Regions from separate parts of the Pectobacterium aroidearum genome, predicted to be linked through region 1. Evidence: predicted binding sites of a transcription regulator. Region 1 holds the regulator's gene; each other region holds the start of a gene.
What was found. Region 1 encodes LexA, which represses DNA repair genes until DNA is damaged. Its sites were predicted from a motif close to TNCTGTATGTACATACAGNA; they were not measured.
Positions count from the first base shown of each region.

Region 2: a site for LexA is predicted at 2,091-2,110, ahead of uvrA (excinuclease ABC subunit UvrA). Genes of this name have one in related genera too.
Region 3: a site for LexA is predicted at 1,959-1,978, ahead of sulA (SOS-induced cell division inhibitor SulA). Genes of this name have one in related genera too.

Region 1 is NZ_CP166097.1:4,432,899-4,436,182, reverse strand. Features, by position in the region: gene plsB (glycerol-3-phosphate 1-O-acyltransferase PlsB) at 1-1,094, opposite strand, end outside; gene AB8809_RS19960 (diacylglycerol kinase) at 1,222-1,587, shown strand; gene lexA (transcriptional repressor LexA) at 1,698-2,306, shown strand; gene AB8809_RS19950 (CsbD family protein) at 2,801-3,010, shown strand; gene zur (zinc uptake transcriptional repressor Zur) at 3,102-3,284, opposite strand, start outside.
Region 2 is NZ_CP166097.1:869,597-872,880, reverse strand. Features, by position in the region: gene uvrA (excinuclease ABC subunit UvrA) at 1-2,003, opposite strand, end outside; gene ssb1 (single-stranded DNA-binding protein SSB1) at 2,256-2,786, shown strand; gene AB8809_RS03910 (amidohydrolase) at 3,036-3,284, shown strand, end outside.
Region 3 is NZ_CP166097.1:2,063,498-2,066,781, reverse strand. Features, by position in the region: gene yccS (YccS family putative transporter) at 1-1,138, shown strand, start outside; gene AB8809_RS09535 (TfoX/Sxy family DNA transformation protein) at 1,155-1,775, opposite strand; gene sulA (SOS-induced cell division inhibitor SulA) at 2,000-2,506, shown strand; gene ompA (porin OmpA) at 2,869-3,284, shown strand, end outside.

The DNA of each region.
Region 1 (3,284 bases):
GTGGAATACAGCTTATTGCCTTTGAAGGTACGACGAATGAAGAAGGCGCCAAGGCGACGGAAGATCGGACCCGCTGGCCAGAAATTAAGATTGATGCCTGCGGCGATGTGCGGCGGCACTAGGCCCTGATGGTATAGGACGTAGGACAGCAGCAGATAGTCCATATGGCTGCGGTGGCAGGGCACATAGACAATACCATGACCATCCTGTGCCAGCTGACGAACGCGTTCGGCGTTATGGACGTTGATCCCTTGATAAAGGCGGTTCCACGTCCAGCTTAAGACGCGATCCGACAGACGCACGGCTTCGTAGGAGAAGTCGGCGGCGATTTCTTCCATCAACGCAATGGCGTTCTGCTGCGCTTTTTCATGGGAAATCTTCTTACTGCGCGCCTCATCGTCTACGGCCTTCTTGATCGCTTTGGAATCCAGCAGCTTATTAAACAGTTCCTGACGTACCGGCAAGCGTGGGCCAACTGCCGCCAAACGCTGGCGGGAGAAGTGCATACGCGCGACGCGCGCCAGTTTGTGGGCTATGGTTTTGTCAGTGCCATGCTCGGTCGCCATATAGCGCAGCGACACCGGGCTGGAGAAGCGAACAAAACTGTCACGCCCTAGCCACAGGACGGCGAAGAATTTCTCAATGCCGTTGAGCAATCGCAGGTGTGGTGTAGCCTGAGAATGGCCTTCCCGACCCGGAGAACGTCCAAACATCACGGAAACCGGCACCATCTGCACGTCTAAATCTGGATTGGCGCGATGCAGATCCAGATAGTCGTGGAACAGCTTGACGGATTTCTGCTTGGGAACGTAATAGCGGAAGACGCGCGGCCCGTCATTAATAAAGACGTGGCTGGGAAGTTCGACGCCGTTGAATTCGAACGATTGCGAGGGATCGGGTAACCCCAATGCCAGGCATTTCGCGCGTAGCGTCAAGAGATCCGCCTGAGAGTTATAAGGCAGAACATAGAGTATAGGACGTGAGGGATCTAACCCCAACTCGACCACGGGATCTGCGGGAATAACTTTACTTTTAACCAGCAGTTTTAGTGGGAGATTCAATAATTTATAGTAAATTTTACGCCAACCTGACATAACAACTTGGAGCCTCTTGTTAGCAATGCGCCGCAAGGATACCAGAAACTGCGTCGGAAATCTGTGGTGGTGAGACAACGTAAGCGCGTTAAAATGCGAACTATTTTACGTAAAGAATGGAGGATAAATGAATAAAGCAACGGGGATGACCCGGATTATTAAGGCGACCGGTTATTCCCTTAAGGGGCTGAAGCAGGCTTGGCAACATGAGGCGGCATTTCGTCAGGAAACAATATTGACGATTGTCGGCGTGATTATTGCGTGTCTGCTGCCGGTTACGCTGGTCGAAAAGCTGCTGCTGATCGGGTCTGTGGTATTGATTATGCTTTTTGAGCTGGCTAACAGCGCCATTGAAGCGGTTGTCGATCGTATTGGCCTTGAGCATCACGAATTATCCGGTCGGGCGAAAGATATCGGGTCGGCGGCTGTTTTTGTTGCCATCGTGTTAGCGGCTGTCGTGTGGGGTAGCATTCTCTGGCAACATTTTGCCTGACGGCACGCATAAATGAATAAAAGTCAGAGGCTTTGCCTATATCTCCATTCCCAATTGTGGCGTACCTGTATATACTCACAGCAAGACTGTATAAACAACCAGGGGGCGGAATGAAAGTATTAACAGCAAGGCAGCAGCAGGTTTATGACCTGATCCGCGATCACATTGCGCAGACCGGAATGCCGCCAACGCGCGCGGAAATTGCTCAACAGCTGGGGTTTCGCTCTCCCAATGCGGCTGAAGAACATCTGAAAGCACTGGCGCGTAAAGGTGTGATTGAAATCGTATCGGGTGCTTCTCGAGGTATTCGTCTGCTGATGGAAGAAGAGACGGGTATTCCTCTGGTTGGTCGCGTGGCCGCAGGTGAGCCTCTGCTGGCGCAGGAACATATCGAATGTCACTATCAGGTTGACCCTGCAATGTTCAAACCCAGCGCTGATTTTTTGCTGCGCGTGAGCGGCATGTCGATGAAAGATATCGGTATTATGGATGGCGATTTACTGGCCGTGCATAAAACGGAAGATGTACGCAATGGTCAGATTGTCGTCGCGCGCATTGACGATGAAGTGACGGTAAAACGCCTGAAAAAGCAGGGCAATATGGTGCACCTTCTCGCTGAAAACGAAGAGTTTGCCCCCATTGTTGTTGACCTGCGTCAGCAGAGCTTTTCGATAGAAGGCTTAGCGGTTGGCGTGATTCGTAACAGCGACTGGAGCTAACGGTCATAGAGATGCACTGCTCGTCTTTCTGGGTCAGTGCATCACGTTTTTGTGTTAATCGCTTTATGTGTGAGTTGCTTCATGTGTGAGTGCCCCGCGTGTTAATCTGCTAGTTGTATATATTTCGTTACATTTCGCGTGTGTTTTCTCTTCTCTCCCTTACCGCCTGTTTTTCCATTACTTTTACGGTCATTTTTCCTTTCTTGGCGCCTTCGCTAGTTACAGATTCCTTATTTTTAATTTTAAGTAAAATATTCGACTATAATTTTTATCAAGGTAAGCATTTTTATCTCGATTGAGCGTTTAGTCATTAAACATTAGCCATCACATTTAGGTTAGCCTGGCAGATCGAGGAAGGGCAGTGGTGCAGAGCACCGTGATGGTTCACAGAATGATGACTCTGCTTACTGAACAATTTATCTGACACTGACTGACGCCTACGTCGGTAGTGACGATTCATTTATGCGCAATACACCTAAGGTACGGAGATTCTGATGAATAAAGACCAAGCCAGCGGTAACTGGAAACAGTTTAAAGGTAAAGCGAAAGAGCAATGGGGCAAATTAACGGATGACGATCTGACGGTCATCGAAGGTAAGCGTGACCAACTGGTGGGGAGAATCCAGGAGCGTTACGGGTACGCAAAAGAAGCGGCAGAGAAAGAAGTGAAACACTGGGAAGAGCATCACAAATATCACTGGTAGTGAACGTGATGCTAAAAAACGATAGCCCTGAGGGCTATCGTTTTTTTTATATAGAAAAACCTTGTCAGGCAGAAGGCCCCATCAATAAGCGCTAGCGTTTTTTAATCGGAACCGTATGGTCGTGATCGCAATGATCCGGCTGCTTGCATGATGCCACTTCCTGACAGCCTCCACACAGCCCGTGCGCTTCCACAACGCTGTGGCGCAGCGTAAATCCCGACTGCTGTGCCAGGCTACGTAATGTTTCTTCCACCCCTTCGGTTTGACGTTCCGT
Region 2 (3,284 bases), 1.7 Mb from region 1:
GCCAGCGTCGCACCGTTCAACTGACGCTGCGCCAGTGGGAACAAGGTATCGTTGATGAGCGTCGATTTACCCGATCCCGACACGCCGGTGATACAGGTAAATAGCCCAACCGGCAGCGTCAGCGTGACATCTTTCAGGTTGTTCCCCTTCGCACCAATCAGCTTCAGCACTTTGGTCGGATCCGCAGGCACGCGCTGTTTCGGGATTTCGATCTTGCGTTTACCGCTGAGGAACTGCCCCGTCAGCGAATCCGGCACCGCCATGATCTCTTCCATCGTGCCTTCAGCGACAATCTGGCCGCCATGCACGCCCGCACCGGGGCCGATATCAATCACATGGTCAGCAGCGCGAATCGCGTCTTCATCATGTTCTACCACAATGACGGTATTACCCAGATTACGCAGGTGAATCAGCGTTTCCAGCAGGCGCTCGTTGTCACGCTGATGCAGGCCGATGGACGGCTCATCCAGTACGTACATTACGCCAACCAGCCCGGCACCGATCTGGCTTGCCAGACGAATACGCTGCGCCTCACCGCCGGACAGCGTTTCCGCCGAGCGGGAAAGCGACAAATAGTTCAGCCCGACATTCACCAGAAACTTCAGTCGATCGCCAATCTCTTTCAGCACTTTCTCGGCGATTTGAGCGCGCTGCCCGCTGAGCTTCATATTCTGGAAGAACGTCATCGCATGACCGATGCTCATATCGGAAATCTGCGGCAGCGTCGTCTGCTCAACAAATACGTTACGCGCTTCTTCACGCAGGCGTGTGCCGCCGCAGCTGGCGCAGGAACGGTTGCTGATGAATTTCGCCAGTTCTTCGCGCACCGCCGTGGATTCCGTCTCTTTATAACGGCGTTCCATGTTGTGCAGCACGCCTTCGAACGGATGGCGGCGTACCGAGGTGTCACCGCGATCGTTGATGTATTTGAATTCGACGTTCTCTTTACCAGAGCCGTACAGAATCACTTTCTGCACCGCGGCGCTCAGGCTTTCAAACGGCGCATCGACGTCAAATTTGTAATGCTCCGCCAGTGAGCGCAGCATCTGGAAATAGTAGAAGTTACGACGATCCCAGCCGCGAATCGCGCCGCCCGCCAGCGACAGCTCCGCGTTTTGCACCACGCGAGCCGGATCAAAGAATTGCTGCACGCCCAGACCATCACAGCTTGGGCACGCGCCCGCTGGGTTGTTGAACGAGAACATGCGCGGTTCCAGCTCGTGCATGCTGTAGCCGCACACCGGGCAGGCAAAGTTCGCCGAGAACAGCAGTTCAGGCTGGGTAGGATCGTCCATGTCCGCGACCACCACGCTGCCGCCGGAGAGATCCAGCGCGGTTTCAAACGACTCAGCCAATCGCTGCGCCAGATCGTCACGCACTTTAAAGCGATCGACGACAACTTCAATGGTGTGCTTTTTCTGCAATTCCAGCTTCGGCGGATCGGACAGATCGCACACTTCCCCGTCGATACGGGCGCGGATGTAACCCTGTGAAGCAAGGTTTTCCAACGTTTTGCTGTGTTCACCTTTGCGATCTTTCACAATCGGCGCCAGCAGCATCAGGCGTTTGCCTTCCGGCTGCGCCAGCACGTTGTCCACCATCTGGCTGACCGTCTGCGCATCCAGCGGCACATCATGCTCTGGGCAGCGCGGCTCACCTACGCGTGCAAACAGCAAACGCAGGTAGTCATGAATTTCGGTAATCGTCCCGACCGTAGAACGCGGGTTATGCGAGGTGGATTTCTGTTCGATAGAGATGGCGGGCGATAGCCCTTCTATATGATCGACGTCCGGTTTTTCCATCAGCGACAAAAACTGACGGGCGTAAGCAGAGAGGGATTCCACATAGCGCCGCTGCCCTTCGGCATACAGCGTGTCAAACGCCAGCGATGACTTACCCGAACCCGACAAACCGGTGATCACGATCAGCTTGTCACGAGGGATTATCAGGTTGATATTCTTGAGATTATGGGTACGAGCACCACGAACTTCGATCTTATCCATTCACACACTTCCCGGAATAAAAACGGTTTGTCATCGCCTCTCGAAGGGAGAGAACCGGTACGAAACGAGCAATTATGGCACAAAAAAAACTGAATGGATATCCAGTATTAAACCCCTTTACCTTGCAAACGCTGCAAATTTTACTTTCATTTCTGAAGCTATTTCGCAGGTATGACAGAGAGTTTTCCACATGGTAAGATTGATCGTTTAGACTTAGAAAATAAATCTACCGATTCATCAGGAGAGACGAGCATGGCCAGCAGAGGCGTTAATAAAGTGATTCTTGTCGGGAATCTGGGTCAAGACCCGGAAGTCCGCTATATGCCGAATGGTGGTGCAGTTGCCAACATCACACTGGCAACTTCCGAATCCTGGCGTGATAAACAGACCGGCGAACAGAAAGAGAAGACCGAGTGGCACCGCGTGGTGCTGTTCGGCAAACTGGCTGAAGTCGCGGGCGAATATCTGCGCAAAGGCTCTCAAGTTTACATCGAAGGCGCACTGCAAACCCGTAAATGGGCCGATCAGGCTGGCGTAGAGCGCTACACCACCGAAGTCGTCGTTAACGTCGGCGGCACCATGCAGATGTTAGGCGGACGTCAGGGCGGCGGCGCACCAGCAGGTGGCGGCCAGCAGCAAGGCGGTTGGGGACAACCTCAGCAACCACAGGGCGGCAACCAGTTCAGCGGCGGCGCACAAGCTCAGCAGCGCCCAGCCCAAAACAGCGCTCCAGCGCAAAGCAACGAACCGCCAATGGATTTCGACGACGATATCCCGTTCTAAGAGTTATTCGTCTATCAACGTCGTTGATCAAAAATAATAGTAAGACCCCGATTTATCGGGGTTTTTTATTTTTTCGGCGTGCAGAAAAGGCACCGGTAAACAATCAACTAAAGAAATTATCACCCGATGTGCGTTTAGTGCTCATCGAGATAAGCAGAGCACAATCTGTACAGTTATTTCTCCATCGCTACTAAAAAATAGCAACGCCCCATCAACGGGGTATAAACGCTATATATGGAGATATAACGTATGGCAAAAAATAGTGCGCTTCGCGCCGATAACAAAAAGCTATCCCACATCCTCGACAGCAAGACATCCTCATCCCATTCTGGCAACGCATCTTTCAGGCTCGCAGCACTTGCTATAACCGTCTCTGGTTTGCTTTTTGCCTCACCGACACTCATCGCAGCAGAAACGGCAACGGCTGCCGATTTAGTGTTACGTAACGGCAATATCTACACCGTTAATCAAGGCCAGCCGTGGGCAGAAGCCGTCGCG
Region 3 (3,284 bases), 2.4 Mb from region 1:
GCTCACATATTTATTAAATAATCTGCGCGCCATTGACGCGCAGTTAGCGACTATCGAATCCGAACAGGCCATCGAGCAAGAAAATAACCCGGAAAACACGCTGGCAGACGACAAAATAACGGGTTGGAGCGACATCCGCTTACGTATTAGTCGCCACCTGACGCCCCAGTCAGCGCTGTTTCGTCATGCTATCCGCATGTCCGTACTCCTCTGTAGCGGCTACGCGTTGATTCAGATAACGGGTTTGCAACACGGTTACTGGATCCTGCTGACCAGCCTGTTTGTTTGCCAGCCAAACTATAACGCCACCCGGCGACGGCTGACGTTGAGGATTATTGGCACATTGACCGGTATTTTACTCGGCTTGCCCATTTTGTATTTCGTCCCATCGCTGGAAGGGCAGCTCACGCTCATCGTCATTAGTGGCGTACTGTTCTTCGCCTTTCGCAACGTGCAGTACGCGCACGCAACCATGTTTATTACGCTGCTTGTCCTGCTCTGTTTCAATCTATTGGGCGAGGGCTTTGAAGTCGCGGTGCCACGTATTATCGATACCTTGTTGGGGTGCGCCATCGCGTGGGCTGCGGTGAGCTTTATCTGGCCGGACTGGCGCTTTCGCGGTCTGCCCACCGTTATCAATAAGACTCTGGACGCCAACTGCCGTTATCTTGATGCGATTATGGTGCAATATCATCAGGGGAAAGATAATAGCCTGCCTTATCGCATTGCCCGCCGAGATGCGCATAACTGTGATGCAGAGCTGGCATCTGTCGTGTCTAATATGTCTTCAGAACCTCACGCGACCAGAAATAAGCTGGACAGTGCATTTCGCTTCATGTGCCTGAATCATACGCTGTTAAGCTATATATCAACGCTCGGCGCGCACCGTGGGAAAATTACCTCATCGGAAACGCTGCAATTGCTGGATGATGCCGTGTGTCATGTTGATGACGCGCTACACTGTAGCGAAGAGGAAAGCTCACGCATCAATCAGGGATTGAAAACTATTACCGCCAGCATTCAATCCCTTTCGCCTGAGTCAGACAGTAAAGAATCATTGATTATTCAGCAAATCGGTCTACTGCTCGGCCTTCTTCCTGAACTCGTACAGCTCAAAAATGACATGATGAGACAGTGAGAATAAAGCGTATTTCTTAGTGCTTTGATCCTTTAGAGACAGCATTATTTTTATACCACTCCAGCAGTTCGTTGCGGATACCGCGAGGGAGTGCCTCCTGATGCGTGCCACAGATGGCGCCAGCAAGCGCCAACAGCACGTTAACACTCAGATTAGCGCGAACCTTCCTCAACTCGAGATAGCTATTTTTAGCGCCATAATGCTGTAATTCATCCACATTCCTTATCCCCGCTTTCCACAGTAGTCGTTCAATATCGTGGTTAAGATTCGGGAGATCTTTTAAACGCCCGCTCGTACATTTGAGGGCCTGATCATGCTGCGCACCGGTCAACGCCAGTCGGGCAAAATATAATAGCGTTTGCGGTTCTTGCCATAATGCTTCATCGACAAGGAAGTAGTTCAGCGGTAACGGCATTCCGCGTTTGGTATAAATCAGATGAGGCATATCGCGCTGCTGAAAATATCTTTCATCTTTCTTACTGGCACGCAGATAAAGTTCCCCTTCCGAGACCAGTCCAAAAATCGTTTTATTTGCTGCGATGCTGTAGCCACCAAATTGGGAACGTGAAGTGATATCCCCCAAAGATGAAAAAGAATGCTGAGATTGCAAAATCCTTTTTTTGCATAATTGCTTCATTGCCATAATCCTTAGTATTGAAATGATCTCTTCCTGAACAATTAAAAATATCTGTAGCAGGAACAAATAATTAAGCACAGCCCCGATGCGGCTTCAAACAGTAAATGTGTTTACTGTCTCTTGCATAAGGAATATGCGAAGCGCTTTCAAAAAAATCAGGTTGATTTTCACGCACACAGCAGATACTGTATACCCATACAGTAACACTATGGGTAGCACTCATTATGCGTACGCAATCAATCAGCTCTCACAACGTTCAGTCGTCATCGTTTTCTGCAAATCAGCATACTGCGGAAACCTCGATCAGCGCGGGCGGAATTATCAGCGAAATCGTGTACAACGCCGATCAGCCCATAGTCACACACCTGCTATTACCGCTTTTACAGCAGTTAGGTACGCAATCTCGTTGGCTGCTATGGCTTTCTCCTCAGCAAAAATTGAGCCGCCCCTGGGTACAGCAATCTGGGTTACCGCTGGATAAAATGGTACAACTCCACCACATCAATCCGTTGTTCACGGTTGATGCAATGGAGAGAGCATTGCTGACAGGAAATTACAGCGCGGTGTTGTGCTGGTTACCGCACGAATTAACGGAAGAAGAGAAAGTTCGGCTACGGCACGCAGCCCAGGCAGGAAATACGTACGGCTTTATTATGCGACCAGAAAGCACTGGCGGTGACGCCTATAGACTATTTCCCAGCCTTAAAATTCATTCGACATTGTATCATTAAGTAAATTAAGAATTTTCTCAGCTCTATCTGGTTATCTACTGTACAGATCGCCGCAGAGCGGTATTCTGCGGGCTTTTGACGTGTATTTAGCACAGCTAAAAGGCGTAAGATCTGTCAAAAGCATCTACTATTTGTTAGCAAGTATGTATGAATCGTGCGGTTTTCTTATGACGCAAATCACATCATACTTGTAACTTTCTCATCACGTTGTAGACTTTAACTCGCTGGAGTTGCTCTTTTATAACGTCAGTTGACTGACAGTAAGTCATAAATAAGGGCAAAGTCTCCAACCAAAGGATTTTAACCAAAGGTTTATTAGCCCATCAGGTTAATTACCGATTTGGATGATAATGAGGCGTAAAATGAAAAAAACAGCTATCGCAGTTGCAGTGGCACTGGCTAGCTTCGCGACTATCGCGCAAGCAGCTCCTAAAGACAATACCTGGTACACCGGTGGTAAACTGGGTGTGTCTCAATTCCACGATACTGGTTTCTACGGAAATGGTTACACCGGTGTCAACAACAACCCAATCAAAAGCAAGTTAGGCGCTGGTGCATTTGTTGGTTATCAAGCCAACCCGTACCTGGGTTTTGAACTGGGCTACGACTGGCTGGGCCGCATGAAGTATGCAGGTTCTACTTCTAACGCAGCAGACAGCGCGAGCTTGAAAGCACAGGGCATCCAACTGGCTGCTAAACTGAGCTACCCAGTGCTGCCAGATCTGGACGTTTATACTCGTCTGGGTGGTATGGTATGGAGCGTTGACACTCACGCTGA